One region of the Exiguobacterium sp. s189 genome, then DNA from elsewhere that is predicted to be linked to it. Evidence: a T-box and tRNA genes for the amino acid it is inferred to sense, from the RefSeq annotation. Region 1 holds a T-box; the other holds one or more tRNA genes.
What was found. The T-box of region 1 lies ahead of KNO99_RS13850 (valine--tRNA ligase). A T-box ahead of a tRNA ligase gene usually reads a tRNA of that ligase, here a tRNA-Val.
Positions count from the first base shown of each region.

Region 2: it has a tRNA-Val gene. The T-box ahead of KNO99_RS13850 (valine--tRNA ligase) is inferred to sense a tRNA for this amino acid. The anticodon was not compared.

Region 1 covers NZ_JACSKM010000014.1:34,350-42,893, reverse strand. The annotation lists gene hemA (glutamyl-tRNA reductase) at 1-1,223, shown strand, start outside; gene hemC (hydroxymethylbilane synthase) at 1,277-2,194, shown strand; gene KNO99_RS13865 (uroporphyrinogen-III synthase) at 2,157-2,852, shown strand; gene hemB (porphobilinogen synthase) at 2,849-3,829, shown strand; gene hemL (glutamate-1-semialdehyde 2,1-aminomutase) at 3,826-5,130, shown strand; T-box leader at 5,178-5,400, shown strand; gene KNO99_RS13850 (valine--tRNA ligase) at 5,458-8,109, shown strand; gene KNO99_RS13845 (hypothetical protein) at 8,204-8,544, shown strand, end outside.
Region 2 covers NZ_JACSKM010000005.1:108,321-116,864, forward strand. The annotation lists gene KNO99_RS08335 (alanine/glycine:cation symporter family protein) at 1-1,044, opposite strand, end outside; gene yidD (membrane protein insertion efficiency factor YidD) at 1,174-1,443, opposite strand; gene KNO99_RS08345 (pyrroline-5-carboxylate reductase family protein) at 1,636-2,424, shown strand; gene KNO99_RS08350 (FeoA family protein) at 2,568-2,804, shown strand; gene feoB (ferrous iron transport protein B) at 2,801-4,777, shown strand; gene KNO99_RS08360 (FeoB-associated Cys-rich membrane protein) at 4,789-5,007, shown strand; gene KNO99_RS08365 (DUF554 domain-containing protein) at 5,028-5,723, opposite strand; tRNA gene KNO99_RS08370 (tRNA-Val) at 5,872-5,944, opposite strand; gene KNO99_RS08375 (GNAT family N-acetyltransferase) at 6,032-6,589, opposite strand; gene KNO99_RS08380 (DMT family transporter) at 6,661-6,975, opposite strand; gene KNO99_RS08385 (DMT family transporter) at 6,972-7,316, opposite strand; gene KNO99_RS08390 (TetR/AcrR family transcriptional regulator) at 7,309-7,899, opposite strand; gene KNO99_RS08395 (alpha/beta hydrolase) at 8,005-8,544, shown strand, end outside.

The sequences.
Region 1 (8,544 bases):
TCGAGTCGGTTATTTTGTCTACGTGTAACCGGACGGAGCTGTACGTCGTGACAGATCAACTCCATACTGGACGTTATTACACGAAACGTTTCTTGGCGAACTGGTTCAACCTAGAGATGGAGCAGTTCACACCATACTTGTCGATTCGAGAAGGGGAAGAGGCGATTCGTCACTTATTCCGTGTCACATCGGGCCTCGACTCGATGATCATCGGGGAAACACAAATTTTAGGTCAGGTGAAGACAAGTTTCTTCCGTGCCCAAGAGCATGGAACGACAGGAACGGTCTTCAACAAATTATTCAAAGAAGCGGTCACACTCGCCAAGCGCGCCCATACGGACACGCAAATTGGGGAAATGTCTGTATCGGTCAGCTCGGCTGCCGTGACGCTCGCACAAGAGATGTACCAACAGCTCGACGATAAGCAAGTTGTCGTCGTCGGAGCCGGAGAAACGGGTGAATTGACGACACTCAATTTGTTCGAGGCTGGTGCGAAACAAATCGCCGTCTTCAACCGAACGGAGAGCAAAGCGAAAGCTGTTGCGGATAAGTTCAAAGGTCGTGCCCATTCGATTCGTGAAATCGCATGCGGCTTACTCGATGCGGATATTTTGATCAGTTCGACCGGAGCGAAAGACGCCGTCATCGGATATGACGATGTGGCAGCGGCACAATTGTTGCGCCGTGAACGTCCACTTCTTCTCATTGACATTGCTGTGCCGCGAGATATCGATCCAGCGGTCGCGACACTTCCAGGTGTTCATTTGTTCGATGTCGATGATTTGAATGGAATCGTCAACAAGAATCTCGAAGCTCGTCTCCTCGAGGCCGAGAAGATCGAGATGAAAATCGATGAAGCGATTCAAGAGTTCCAAACATGGCTCGTCACACTCGGTGTCGTACCGATCATGAACGAGTTGCGTGCCCGTGCTCTTGATATTCAAGAAGACACGATGACGAGTCTAGAGCGTAAGCTCGATCACTTGTCGGCGCGCGACAAGAAAGTCATCGGGAAGCACATGAAGTCGATCATCAACCAGATGCTTCGTGACCCAATCGACTACATCAAAGACGCAGCGGCACAGCCGGACGCGAACGTTCGGATCGCCCAGTTTGTCGAGACGTTCGGACTCGATGTCGAGTTACCAGAACAGCCGGTAGACGAAGTGGAAGAAACGGATGCCACTTCTGCCAAAGCACCACTTCGCGCATTGATGCGCTAACAAGATATAAAAGGCGACGTGTGTCGCCTTTTTCTATGAAGGAGAGACTCAACATGCGAAAAATCATCGTCGGCTCACGCCGTTCCCAACTCGCCATGACTCAAACGAAATGGGTCATCGAACAATTGAAGAAAGCCGGAGCACAAAACGAGTTCGAAATTAAAGAAATCGTGACGAAAGGGGACCAAATCGTCGACGTACAATTGTCAAAAGTCGGCGGGAAAGGTCTATTCGTCAAAGAGATTCAACAACAGATGCTCGACGGGGACATCGACTTCGCCGTCCACAGCATGAAGGACGTTCCAGCCGAACTTCCGGAAGAACTCTATATCAGCTGCATGCCGAAACGAGTCGACGCGCGTGACGTCCTCATCTGCGAGAACGGCTACACGTTCGAGACGCTTCCGAAAGGTTCAATCGTCGGAACGAGTTCACTCCGTCGCGGTGCACAGATTTTAGCGGCACGTCCTGACCTTGAAATTCAATGGATTCGCGGAAACATCGACACGCGTCTGAAGAAGTTGGATTCGGAGAACTACAACGCCATCTTGCTCGCGAAAGCCGGGCTCGAACGGATGGGTTGGACGGACCGTGTCGACTTCGAAGCGCTTGACCCGGACGTCATGGTACCTGCTGTCGGACAAGGCGTTCTTGCGATTGAGAGCCGAAAAGACGATGCAGAAGTAACGGCAGTGCTTCAGTTGTTACACGATGATGTGACGGCAAAAGCCGCGACAGCGGAACGGACTTTCTTAAAAGCCATCGAAGGAAGCTGTCACGTCCCAGTCGGCGGTTACGCGACGGTCGACGGTGACGAAGTGACGCTCACGGGCCTCATCGCGTCAGTGGACGGGAAAGAAGTGCTTCGTGTGACGAAAACGTCAACGGACGGAGTCGCACTCGGAATGGACGTCGCAGAAGAATTGCTCGGACGTGGCGGACGTGAAATCCTCGCCTCGGTCAATGAGTGACGTCTGGTACACGGGAACGAAACGAATGACCGCTTCGCAACGGGCGCTGCTCGAGGCGAGCGGTCTTTCCGTTCATCATGTCCCGCTTATTCAGACGAGAGAGACGCACGTCCCACCACCCGTGGAACGATTCGACTGGCTCGTCGTCACGAGTCAAAACGCGGTGCCCGCGCTTCGAAATCTGATGCGTGACGTCAAAGTCGCTGCTGTCGGTGAGAAGACGAAACGGGCGCTTGAAGCGGAAGGATTTACCGTCTCGCTCATGCCGGAGACGTATACGGGTGAGGCACTCTTTGAGCAGTTACGCGATGTCGTTTCCGCCGATGAGGTCGTCTTGTTCGCGCGTGGGAATTTGGCGAACACGAAGCACATGACGATGCTCTCTCACGTGCAGGACTGGGTCGTCTACGAGACGATCCCCGTGCCGTTGACACCGGCGCAACAGCAACAACTCGAGACCGTGAAGGCGCTGCTCGTCTTGAGCCCGTCGGCCGTCGAGGCGCTCACACCGCACTTGTCCCGCTTCAATGGGACGTGGTACGCCATCGGCGAAGTGACCGAACGTGCCGTCCGACAAGTGTCGACGTTACCGGTACGAGTGCCAGAATGTTATACTATGGATGCATTAATACAGTGTGTAGGGGAGGATTTTTCATGAACCAGTTTGACCGTCACCGTCGTCTTCGCTCATCGAAGTCGATGCGTGCCCTCGTACGTGAAAATCATGTTCGGAAAGAAGATTTGATTTACCCACTCTTCATCATTGAAGGGACTAACATTAAACGTGAAGTCAGCTCGATGCCTGGCGTCTTTAATTATTCACTTGACCGACTCGAAGAAGAGATCAAAGAAATCGTCGACCTCGGTCTCCAATCCGTGCTCTTGTTCGGCGTGCCGGAACATAAAGACCCGGAAGGCAGTGAAGCGTATCACGACCACGGTATCGTCCAAGAAGCGATCCGTAAAGTGAAAGAGTGGGCGCCACAGCTCACAGTCATCGCCGATACGTGCCTGTGTGAATACACGTCTACAGGTCACTGTGGTCTCGTGAAGGACGGGGACGTCGATAACGACGCATCGCTTCCACTTCACGTCCAGACAGCGATCACGCAAGCACAAGCGGGTGCCGATATCATCGCGCCGAGCTCGATGATGGACGGATTCGTCGCAGCCATCCGTGAAGGTCTCGACCAAAACGGATTCAGCCACATCCCAATCATGAGCTATGGCGTAAAATATGCGTCGGCGTATTACGGACCGTTCCGTGACGCTGCCCAATCGGCTCCAGGTGAAGGCGACCGTAAAGGCTATCAGATGGACCCGGCGAACCGTCGTGAGGCGTTCCGCGAGTCACAATCGGACGTCGAACAAGGTGCCGACTTCATGATCGTCAAACCGGCTCTCGCGTTCATGGACATCATCCGTGATATGCGCGACTCACTCGATATGCCAATCGTGGCGTATAACGTGAGCGGAGAGTACGCGATGATCAAAGCCGCGTCACTCAACGACTGGGTTGACGAAGAACGCATCGTCATGGAGACGATGGTCGGATTCAAGCGTGCCGGTGCCGATCTCATCGTCACGTATTTCGCAAAAGACGTCTGTCGCTATTTGGAAGGAGACTACGCATGACATACAACCAAACACGCTCACAAGAAGCGTTCGAACAAGCCCGCCCACTCATGCCAGGCGGTGTCAACAGTCCGGTCCGTGCCTACAAATCGGTCGGTATGACGCCGATTTTCGCCGAACGTGGTGAAGGTTCACGCGTCTATGACATCGACGGCAACGAGTATATCGATTACGTCCTCTCATGGGGACCCCTCATCCTCGGTCACCGTGACCCTGTCGTCACGAAAGCGATTCAAGAACAAGCTGAAAAAGGCTGGACGTTCGGTACGCCGACCGAGCTCGAGACGAAGATGGCAGAACTCGTCATCGACCGCGTCCCATCAATCGAGATGGTCCGCATGGTCAACTCGGGTACGGAAGCGACGATGGCGGCACTTCGCCTCGCACGCGGCTATACAGGGAAGACGAAGATCTTGAAGTTCGAAGGATGCTACCACGGACACGGCGACTCGCTTCTCATTAAAGCCGGTTCTGGTGTCGCAACACTCGGTCTCCCGGACTCACCAGGTGTACCGAAAGAGCTCGCGAGCCATACGCTCACCGTTCCTTACAACGACTTGGACGCTGTCCGCGTCGCGTTTGAGAAATACGGTGACGACCTCGCTGGTGTCATCGTCGAACCAGCAGCTGGAAACATGGGCTTCGTGCCACCACAACCAGGGTTCCTCGAAGGACTTCGTGAAATCACGGAACAAAATGGCGCGCTTCTCATCTTTGATGAGGTCATGACGGGCTTCCGTGTCGGGTACAACTGTGCACAAGGATACTTCGGTGTCACACCGGACCTCACATGTCTCGGTAAGGTCATCGGTGGTGGACTTCCGGTCGGTGCTTACGGCGGGAAACGTGAAATCATGGAACAGATCGCGCCGCAAGGTCCGATCTATCAAGCGGGTACGCTCTCAGGTAACCCACTCGCGATGATTGCCGGTTACACGACACTCTCTCAACTCAAACCAGAGCACTATGCGGAGTTCGAGCGTAAGGCAGACCGTCTCGCGGAAGGTTTCACGCAAGCTGGTGAGAAATACAACATCCCGCACGACACGAACCGTGCCGGCTCGATGTTTGGTTTCTTCTTCACGAATGAGAAAGTGACGAACTTCGAGAAAGCGAAATCGGCGAACCTCGAGATGTTCCGTTCGTACTATCAGAAGATGGCAGCGCGCGGCGTATTCTTGCCACCATCACAGTTCGAAGGATTGTTCCTCTCGACGGCGCATACGGATGAGGATATCGAGAAGACGATCGCAGCGGTCGAAGCGACGTTCAAGGAGCTTCAAGAAGAGTTTTCACTCTAATCTTGACTGCTGACGTTTCTGTCGCTACAATTATTTAACAGATATGATGAATTGCTTTGATGAGGAGTAGTACGCATCATCCATTCCTTTTTAGAGACGCGACCGCTTGGTGAAAGGTTGCGAGGGATGGACGCGGAAGTCGCCTCGGAGCTGACTTTCTGAATGGAGTAAGAAAGTTCGGTCCATCGACCGTTATTCGATTTTGAGTGCGCCACTTGTTGGCGAACTAAGGTGGTACCGCGGAAGATCACGGCTTCTTTCGTCCTTAGCGTATAGGACGAGAGAAGCCGTTTTTGTGTTCATTAAGAAATAGAGGAGGCGCCACACATGGCCCATGAGACAAATGAAATTACCATGCCGACGAAGTACGACCCAAGTGCGACGGAGTCAAAATGGTACGACTACTGGTTAGAAAACGATGTATTTAAAGCAGACGAGGACGATTCGAAACAACCGTACACAATCGTCATCCCACCACCGAACGTTACGGGGAAACTACACCTCGGTCACGCTTGGGACACGACGCTCCAAGACTTGTTGACGCGCCTCAAGCGCATGCAAGGTTATGACGTGCTCTGGCTTCCAGGGATGGACCATGCCGGCATCGCGACACAGGCGAAAGTTGAACAAAAACTCCGCGAAGAAGGCGTCATGCGTTACGACCTCGGACGTGAGAAATTCCTCGAGAAGACGTGGGAATGGAAAGACGAGTACGCGAAGACGATTCGTGACCAATGGTCTAAACTCGGTCTCGGCCTCGACTATTCACGTGAACGCTTCACACTCGACGAAGGGCTCTCAAAAGCCGTTCAAGAAGTATTCGTTCGCTTGTATGAAAAAGGTTTGATCTACCGTGGCGAATATATCGTCAACTGGGACCCGGCTCAAAAGACGGCCGTTTCGGATATCGAAGTTATTTACCAAGAAGTCGAGGGTGCGTTCTATCACATGAAGTATCCACTCGCTGATGGTTCAGGTCACATCGAAATCGCGACGACACGTCCTGAGACGATGCTCGGGGATACGGCGGTTGCCGTCAACCCGAAAGATGAGCGTTACACACACCTCATCGGCAAGACGATCATGCTTCCGGTCATGAACCGTGAGATTCCGATTGTTGCGGACGACTACGTTGACATGGAGTTCGGTACAGGTTGCGTGAAAATTACGCCAGCCCACGACCCGAACGACTTTGAAATCGGAAACCGTCACGAACTTCCACGCATCCTCGTCATGGACGAAGGCGGGAAGATGAACGAGAACGCTGGCAAGTACGAAGGGCTCGACCGCTTCGAGTGCCGCAAGCAACTCGTCAAAGACTTAGAGGCGGACGGCACACTCGTGAAGATTGAGCCGCACACGCACTCGGTCGGTCACTCAGAGCGTTCAGGCGCAGTCATCGAGCCATACCTTTCGAAACAATGGTTCGTTGATATGGAGCCACTCGCGAAAGCGGCACTTGAAGCACAAGGAAACGCCGACACGAAAGTCAACTTCGTCCCAGAACGCTTCGAAGGCACATACCTCCGTTGGATGGAGAACATCCGCGACTGGTGTATCAGCCGTCAACTTTGGTGGGGCCACCGCATCCCGGCTTGGTATCATAACGAGACAGGCGAAGTGTATGTAGGAAAAGAAGCACCAGCGGACAGTGAGAACTGGACACAAGACGAAGACGTCCTCGACACATGGTTCTCGTCAGCGCTTTGGCCGTTCTCAACGATGGGCTGGCCGGATACGGACGCACCGGACTTCAACCGCTACTTCCCGACGAGCGCGCTCGTTACGGGATACGACATCATCTTCTTCTGGGTATCACGCATGATCTTCCAATCACTCGAGTTCACAGGGAAGCAACCGTTCAACGATGTCCTCATCCACGGTCTCATCCGTGACTCGGAAGGACGCAAGATGTCGAAATCACTCGGTAACGGCGTTGACCCGATGGAAGTCATCGACCAGTACGGAGCCGATTCACTCCGTTGGTTCCTCCTCACAGGTTCGACACCAGGGAACGACCTTCGTTTCTATTGGGAGAAGATCGAGTCGACATGGAACTTCGCGAACAAGATTTGGAACGCGAGCCGTTTCGCTCTCATGAACATGGATGGACTCAAAGTGGAAGAGATCGACCTCACGGGCGAGAAGACGCTTGCCGACAAGTGGATCTTGACACGCTTGAACGATACGATCGACCAAGTGACACGCCTCGTCGACAAGTACGAGTTCGGTGAAGCAGGTCGCTACTTGTACAACTTCATCTGGGAAGAGTTCTGTAACTGGTACATCGAGATGGCGAAACTCACGCTCTACGGTGAGGACGAAGCAGCGAAGCACACGACACGTTCGGTCCTCGCGCATACGCTCGATTCAATCATGCGTCTCATGCACCCGTTCATGCCGTTCTTGACAGAAGAAATCTGGCAGCACTTGCCGCACGAAGGCGATTCAATCGTTCGTGCAAGCTACCCGACGCGTCGTGACGACCTTCACTTCGCAGATTCAGTTCCAGCGTTTGAAGCTGTGATGAACGTCATCCGCTCGGTTCGTAACATCCGTGCCGAAGTGAACGCACCGATGTCGAAACCAATCCAGCTCTTCATCTCGACGAGCGACGATGCGACACAAGGTTACTTGAGCGCGAACGAAATGACGATCGGCAAGTTCACGAACGCGACAGAGCTCGAAATCGGACGTGGCCTCACGGCTCCGGATAAGTCGATGTCAGCGATCATGACAGGCGCGGAGCTCTTCATCCCGCTCGCAGACCTCATCAACTTCGAAGAAGAAATCGCGCGTCTTGAAAAAGAAGTGGCGAAGTATGAGAAAGAAGTCGAGCGCGTACAGAAGAAACTCGGAAACCAAGGCTTCATCGCCAAGGCACCGGCTCACGTCATTGACGAAGAAAAAGCAAAAGAAAAAGACTACCTCGACAAGCGTGACGCGGTCCGCGCCCGTTTGGAAGAGTTGCGTAAATAAGACATGGACCTTCTTTGGAGATTAATTCTCTGAAGAAGGTTTTTTTGTGTTTTGGTAGAATTTGGAGAGGTAGATGTAGAAAAGGGGATACAAGATGAAACGAATCGGGTTAATGTGTGTTCTTGTGTTGGGGCTGACTGGATGTACGACATCAGAAGAGACGAAGTCTATAAAGAAAGACAGAGATGAAGTTGAGACGATTGAAGTGACCACCTCGCCTGAATGGGTAGGTACGCTAGTTGAAGATGTACCAAAAGGCACCGAATCGCTATCAGATGCGGTGGTTCAGCAAATTACACTTCAATACAAGGACGGGTCAGAAGGACACCTTTCTAAAAACGATGTCATCTATGAGACGACAGTCGGAGACATCGGATTGATCGCGATTGGTCATCCGAACCAAACACCTTCCTTCGGGGTATATCACTATTCACG
Region 2 (8,544 bases), on a different contig from region 1:
GTAGCCACCTGCCGGACCGAGGAACAGTTCGAATGTGGCCGAAGTCAATTCCACCCCTTCTAGTCCTGTCCCGATTTGACCACCCATGACGAGTGTCAACCCTGTCACCGAACAGACGACAAGCGTGTCCAAGAAGACTTGTGTCATCGAGACGAGCGCTTGACGACCAGGCATATCTGTTTTCGCTGCCGCTGCAGCAATCGGAGCGGAACCAAGACCCGCCTCGTTCGAGAACACACCACGTGCGACCCCGTAACGAATAGCTGCCCCAATCGCGCCTCCACCGATAGCCTCTGCACTGAACGTACTGCTAAAGATCAGCGCGAATGCATCTGGAATAAGCGAGTAGTTCATGATCATGATCAATAGACCACTACCTAAATAAAAGGCGATCATGACAGGAACAAAATAGCTGACTACTTTTCCGATCGAACGCACGCCTCCAAGAATGACTGCCCCTGTAAAAATCATGATGAGAATTCCTGATATGTAGAGTGGTACATCAAATGTCGTTTTGAGCGCGAGCGCGACAGAGTTCGTTTGGACCCCATTACCAATCCCGAAAGCCGCAATCGAGGCAAATGCCGCAAATGCTACTGCTAACCAGCGTTGATTCAATCCTCGTTCCAGATAATACATCGGTCCACCAGCCATCTGACCGCGTTCATCCGTGACCCGATACTTTACAGCCAGAACAGCTTCCGCATACTTCGTTGCCATCCCAAAGAATCCGGATACCCACATCCAGACGATGGCTCCCGGCCCTCCTAACACAACCGCTGTCGACACCCCGACGATATTCCCCGTACCGACGGTCGCCGCAAGCGCGGTCATGAGCGCCTGAAAGTGACTGATATCCCCTTTAGAAGATTGATCCTGGTTTTTCGAAAACGCCAATTTCAACGCATACGGTAATTTGGTGATTTGAATCCCACCTAGACGCACCGTCAAGTAAATGCCTGTCCCCACAAGCAAAATTAAAAGCGGTGGTCCCCATACAAAATTGGATGCCGTACTCACCCATTCACTAAATGATTGCCCCATACAAAGTATCCCCTTTCCCCGAAAAATAGTGTACATCCCTATTTTTTCAGAATACTTAGAACAATGCAAAAGTATTGTGCTAAAACAACTGTTCAAAACGTACATCTGTACAAAAACAGCGAGACGAATTTAATCGTCTCGCTGCGACTCAGGCTTCTCTCGTTGCAAAGGCGCTTTCCAATCAAATGTATCCGGTACATAATCGAGCCCACCTGGGTGAAACGGTTGGCAACGGATCAGTCGGCGAGCGGTTAAATAACTCCCTTTGACGGCCCCGTGTTTTTCAATTGCTTCAATCCCGTAATGCGAACAGCTCGGATAAAATCGGCATGTCGGCGGCTTTAATGGTGAAATAAAGCGTTGATAACCTTGAATCCCTTTTACTAGTACACGTTTCACACGATTTCGCCTCACTCTTTTGAATTAGTGCCATCATAGCGCGATTTGAAACGTTTGTCATGTGCATCGTTTTATGTATCAAATCCTTTTCCATCTCCTTACAAATGAGCAAGTTGGGCGATATTCAAGAGCAAGTTTGTTATGATAGTCAACATAACTATTGACCGAATCGAAAAGAAGAGGTGACGAATGATGAAACAATTACTAATGGTCGGCGCAGGATCTATGAGTGAGGCACTCGTTCGAGGATGGATTGACTCTGGGATCGAACCGACAAACATCACGATGACGAACCGAAGTGACCGGGAGCGATTGCTCACACTGCAAGGTGAGCTCGGTGTTCACATCGTCGAAGAAGAAAACGTCAACGACTATGAGATCGTCGTATTAGCGATGCAACCGGATGGTGTCATTCCGTACGTGGAATCGAAAGAGTGGAAAAACCCACTTCTCGTATCTGTCGCGGCACACATCGAACCGAGTCAGTTAGAAGAAGCTTCAGGCTTACCAGCCGTGTGCGCCATGCCGAACACGCCTGTCGCATACCGGAGCGGGATGACAGGCTTATGGTTCGGTCCTGAAACAGATGATGCCGATCGCGCAAAAGCGACTGCCCTCTTTGAGCGTGTCGGTCGAACGGCCATCACGGATGCGAAGACGATGTCTGCATTCATGGCAGCCGCGGGTTGTAGCCCGGCCTTCTTTTATGAGATTGTCGGTGCGATGACACCGGTCTTAACCGATGTCGGATACGATGAAGCGACGGCTCGTCAAATTGTCGCCCAAGCAATGAAAGGCTCAGCTGAGTTACTTTCACACGAGACACGCGCAACGAATGAACTGATTGCTGACGTGGCTGCTCCCGGTGGACCGACAGACCGAGGTGTCGGTGTACTGCGTGAGCGTAACCTTGCCGACGTGATGGCTTCAGCCTTACGTGAGAGCGCTAAAGAAGAGCATGAAACGATTGAAGAGGCGTAAACGATATTCGTTTACGCTTTTTTATGTTCACTCGACCTTATTCATTATCAAATATAACTTTTTACATGAACAATATTTCACTTTTCCTGTGAACGTGATACGATAGCGAATGAGAATCGTTATCAAAAGATAGGAAGGGTATTATGAATCGATTACGTCATATCACGTTGAATCAAACCGTCATTCTATCTGATTTGACAAAAATTGATGATCGCTTGCGCCGCCGAATGATTTCACTTGGATTTTATGAAGGGTGTTCGGTACGAGTAAAACGAAAAGCTATTTTTTCAGGACCGCTCACGATTGAACAAGTAGATCATCAACAAACTATCGCCATCCGAAGATCAGATGCCGAAAAAATCGGAGTGATTGTGCCATGAATCAACGAATCGCATTGATTGGCAACCCAAATACAGGAAAAACTTCATTATTTAATCGATTGACAGGCTCGTTCGCCCACGTCGGGAACTGGGCAGGCGTCACAATCGAACAAAAAGTTGGTCAGTTGCACGGGAAAGTTGGACAGCTCATCGACTTGCCTGGTGTATACGACCTAGACCCGCTCTCAGCAGATGAGGCCATTGTTTCTCGTTTCTTACTTCACGAACCGTTTGACGGGATGATTAACATCGTCGATGCCTCGCAGCTAGAACGAAACTTACAACTCACGCTACAACTTTTAGAGATGGGACGTCCGCTTCAAATCGGCTTAAACATGGTTGACGTAGCGGAAAGCCGTGGGATGCATGTTGATCTCGACAAATTAAAAGCACTCCTTCAAGTAGATGTCTTCCCCATTACGGCACGAACGGGAGATGGATGTGATGTCTTGCTCTCATCGATCCAAATGGAAAAACGTCAACCGTTCGAGTTGAACTATGGTCTTGAAACAGAAGAAGCGATTACACAAATCCTTCGTTTAACGGGCCTTTCGAGAACAGATCGTTGGATTGCGATTCAATACTTGGCTGGGAATCGAATCATCGTTGACCATTTAGAGACGTCTTTCCCGGATGTCGTCACCGTTCGTAAGCATCTCGAAGCCACTCTCGGACGTTTTGCACACGCACATATCACTGAGCGTCGTCGCGATTGGGCGAAACAGATTCGACACCAAGTCATTGAAAATCAAAATGCACAGGACGTGACGATGACCGATCGTATCGATGCCGTTGTGACACATCCCATTTTAGGTTTGCCCATCTTCTTCGGGGTCCTGTATGCGCTGTTTCATGTGACATTCAACTGGATTGGTGCACCGCTCTCCGATGCGTTAGACGGACTATTGTCTGGTCCGATCACATCAGGAACGGTTTGGATGTTAGAGGCTGTAGGCGCTTCTCCATTCATTCAAGCCCTTCTCGTAGACGGCGTCATTGCAGGTGTCGGGGGCGTATTGGTTTTCGTCCCGCAAATCTTTGTACTCTTTTTCTTCATTTCATTTTTGGAAGACTCGGGATATATGGCTCGGGTCGCCATCGTGATGGACCGTTTCATGCAACTCGTAGGGCTGAACGGAAAAAGCTTCATCCCGATGATTATCGGGTTCGGATGTAACGTCCCTGGAATCATGGCTGCCCGAACGGTGGAAGAGGAACGAGAACGTCTTGTTACCATCTTCATCTCACCGTTCATGTCTTGTTCGGCCCGACTTCCGATTTACGCTGTGTTTGCGGCAAGTTTCTTTGCCACTCATCAAGCGCTCGTCGTTCTCTCGCTTTACATGCTTGGAATTTTCCTTGCCTTGATTGCCGCAAAAATCTTTACGAAGGCACTAGCCGCTGAAGATCAGACAAGCTTATTCATCGTCGAACAACCCCCATATCGTGTCCCTCAAGGACTAACGTTGTGGCGTAGCACTTGGCAAAAAGCCAAAGGATTCGTTCGAAAAGCGGGTACATTTATTTTTGGTGGTTCTGTGTTCATCTGGCTACTTGCCTATTCAGGTCCAAATGGCTTTGATGTACCGATGAACGAGAGCTTCTTGGCCATGATTGGTGGATTGATTGCGACAGTACTCATCCCTCTCGGATTTGGGACTTGGCAAGCAGGCGCCTCGCTCATTACCGGATTCTTGGCAAAAGAAGTTGTCGTGTCTACAATGGCAATCATCTATGCGGTCGGCGAATCAGATTTATCGGAGTCGCTATTGCCCATCTTTACCCCGCTCAGCGCCTATAGCTTCATGGCATTCGTTTTGCTGTATGTCCCTTGTTTGGCGACAGTCGCGGTCATCCGGCGAGAAGTTGGTAGTGCTAAGTTGACGTGGTTCGCCAGTTTATATGGTCTTGGCGTTGCCTATGTCGTGTCACTGATCATTTATCAAGTTGGTCGCTTATTCGGATTTGCGTAAGGAGGAAGATCATGTCATTCTTTGACCTACTCATCGGATTCATTGTTTTTGGATATGCCGCATTTTCGCTTTACCGCTACACACGTAAAGCAAAAGGCGGGAAATGTGCAACATGTGAAATTGAACCGACCTGTACAACGGCATGCGACGCAGCCGATTGGGATAAAATCATTGCGGAAGCTTTACAAAAAGAGCCTTCAGCTTTGCATTCAACCACGAAAAAAGACTGAATCGAATTCAGTCTTTTTTCTTATAGCATATGGATCGTCGTGACAATCATCGCGACCACAAGAATGCCAGGCAATAAGTTAGCCACTCGTATTTTTGTAATACCAACCAAGTTCAAGCCAATCGCCACAATCATTACCCCACCGGTCGCGGTCATCTCTAAAATAAAGCTGTCCATAAGCGACTCTGGAATGAATTTCATGATTTGAATGGCGAGTAGTGCGATTCCGCCTTGATAGATGAGTACAGGTACTGCTGAAAACATCACACCGATGCCAAGCGTCGAACTCAACACGAGGGCTGTAAATCCATCAATCAATCCTTTCGTATACAGGACGTCATGATCGCCACGTAACCCACTATCGAGCGCCCCAATGATTGCCATCGCACCGATGACAAAGATGAGCGTTGCTGTAACGAACCCTTCCGCTACACTCGATTGACTTCCGAGACGCCGTTCAAGACGATAGCCGATTTCATTCAATACTTCATCTAACTTCCACCATTCCCCGAGCGCAGACCCAACGACAAGACTTCCGATGACAATCAAGAAGTTTTCACTTTTCATCCCCATTTGAATGCCGAGCAAGATGACCGCAAGCCCGATTGCTGCCGTCACCGTCTCTTTCATACGCTCTGGAATGCGGTGAAATAAGAGACCTAACAATGACCCGATGACGATTAATCCGGCATTGACGAGGGTTCCCGTTAGCACCATGTCGCATTCCCCGTTTCTTTATGTATTGAAAGGAATATACCAATTGCTTTCGTGCCGTGTCAATATACAAAAAAGAGCCACTTCTCGCAAGAAGTGGCTTCGCGGAAACCCATGTTCCGGTGGGTTTCTCGAGGGTTTGGCACCCAAGTGATTCTGACTGGGCTCGAACCAGCGACCTCTACCCTGTCAAGGTAGCGCTCTCCCAGCTGAGCTACAGAATCAGGTCGTGTCCTCTCTTAAGGACACTATTAATATATCAAGAAACTATTAAGTTGGCAACAACTTTTTTTATTTTTTTACAGACTTTTTTAACGAGTCATCTGCTGGCGATCAATATGCCGGCAGAGGCGTTCCAAATTACCCGCATAAACGGAGACGAGCATGTTCTGATATAAGGTGTCACGGTCCCAATGAAGACCGTTCGCTTTAGCCACACGCTGAGACGGAACGTTTTCTGGATGAATGAGTGAAATGATTTCCTTCTCTCCTTCAGTGAAGGCATACTGCATCAATCGCGCGGCCGCCTCACGTCCGTAACCCATATGCCAATGCTTCGGTGACAACCAATAACCGACTTCTAGCTCGAGTTTACCGTCTAACTCATGAAGCAACGTACCTGCATGACCAATCGGTTCATCACTTTCGAACGTCATCAGCTTCAATAGTCCCGTCTGGCGTCCCGTTTCATAGCGGGCCAATTGACGTTCGAACCATTCGATTGTTTGTTCGTCTGTATACGGTCTCCCATCCGGACTGATGAAGCGCATCACCCGAGGATCTTGGAGAAGCGACTTAACAAAATAGAAATCAGAGATCGTGTACGGCTCAAACCGCAAACGTTCGGACTGCAACTCAACAAGATGCATCGTTTTCCGCCCCTTTCTTCCATCTCATAATCTGAATTATTCAATTCCCGTTTTCAGCTTGTTTCAATCCTTTACGATACAACTTTTAATCCGACCACACTGCCGATAATCATCATCAGATAAAAGATACGCCAGCGGCTTTTGGACTCATTTAAATAGAGCATGCCTAGAATGACGCCACCTGCGGCTCCGATTCCGACCCAGATGGAGTAAGCCAAGCTTAACGGAATGTCTTCAAGCGACTTCGAGAGCCAATAAAAACTGAGCGCGAACGACAAAATCGATAAGATTGACCATTTTAAAATTTGATACCCTTTTGATTTCCCCATAAAGAAAACGGCTGTCATCTCAGCAATCCCTGCACCGATCAAATATACCCAACTCATGCTTCTTCTCCTCCTGTCACTTGTTTCAACCCGATGATTCCGATGATCAACGTCGTCACAAGTAAAAGTTTCCAGCCGCTGAGCGCCTCGTCAAAAAGAAGAGCACCGACAATCACCGTTCCAACCGCACCGATTCCCGTGAAGACGGCATACCCTGTACCTGCAGGTAAAACCCGGAATGCTTTGGCGAGTAAGCCGAAACTGACAACCAAGAGTACAATCGTCCATAACGTCGGACCAAGAACGGTAAACCCTTCAGACAATTTCATCGTCGTTGCCCAAATGATTTCAAGTAATCCTGCGAACAAAAGAGAAATCCAGGCGACTTTTTCCTTATCCATTCCAACCCACACCTTTCTTGAAGATTCGGAAAGCGGCTTGTTGTCGCATCTCCCGCTCATTTTCAAATGTAAATAGAGACAATAAGGCACCATCTAGAAAGCAATAGTACGCAGCATAGAGCTCATCGAGTGGTTGCGATGGTAAGTCTCCACGCTCCATCGCGAGACGAAACTGTTCTTTTTCAAACCGCTTTAACTCCGTCTCTACCTTTCCGATGACTTCTTCAATATAGTCCCGAAATTCTGGGGGTGGTACGAGGAGCATCCGTTTCGTCAACATCCACGTCTCGTGATCGCTAAAGAATGACGTGAGCGTACGAACGATCGACTCAATCCGTTCTAAAGGTGGTCGGTCCTCGGTATCCTCACATGTCTGTCGCCATGCTTCTTCGTAACGATTCGCCATATCGGTCACGACTTGCTTAAACAATTGTTCTTTCCCATCGATGTGAGCATACAAAGAAGCCTTTCGGATGCCAACGTCTTCGGCAACCGCCGCAAGTGATAATCCTTCATATCCTTCACGGGCAAACCGTGTCCGAGCGGATTGCATAATTTTCTCTTTTGTATTCACGAGTCTCACTCTCCTTCCTCCTCACTTTACCTAACGAACGGTAGGTAGTCAAGATTTGTGTTTGTTTTTCCGCTCATGATTCCCCACAATATAAGGTGAAAGAGGTGATGAAGAATGATTGATCAATTGAACGTATCGATTCCGACGGGGAAGGTCCGTGGTCAAAAACGGATTGTCCGCGTGTTTCGACCAGACTGGGTCGATGCCAACACCCCACTTCCTGTCCTTTATATGCATGATGGGCAAAATGTATTCTCAGGAAGCACGGCTACATATGGAGAAGGATGGGAAATTGACCGCTGCATCGATACACTCCAGCTTCCACTTATGGTCGTCGCCATTGCAAGTGCTCCGAACTGGTTAGATCGTTATGACGAGTATTCATATGAAGAAGATGAGATGTTATATCGCCGTATCGGACCGGAACTTGCGAAAACGCGCCCAACCCTTGGTGGTCAAGGTCGTTTGTATACAGATTGGCTTATGAACGACTTAAAACCACGAATCGACAAAGAGTATGCGACAGATCCAGAAGATGTCGGCGTCATGGGGAGCTCGATGGGAGGTGTCATCTCTTTATATATGATGGCAACCTATCCTTCCATCAAAAGAGTGGGATCCCTCTCCACCGCTGCATGGGCGAATCTGGATCCA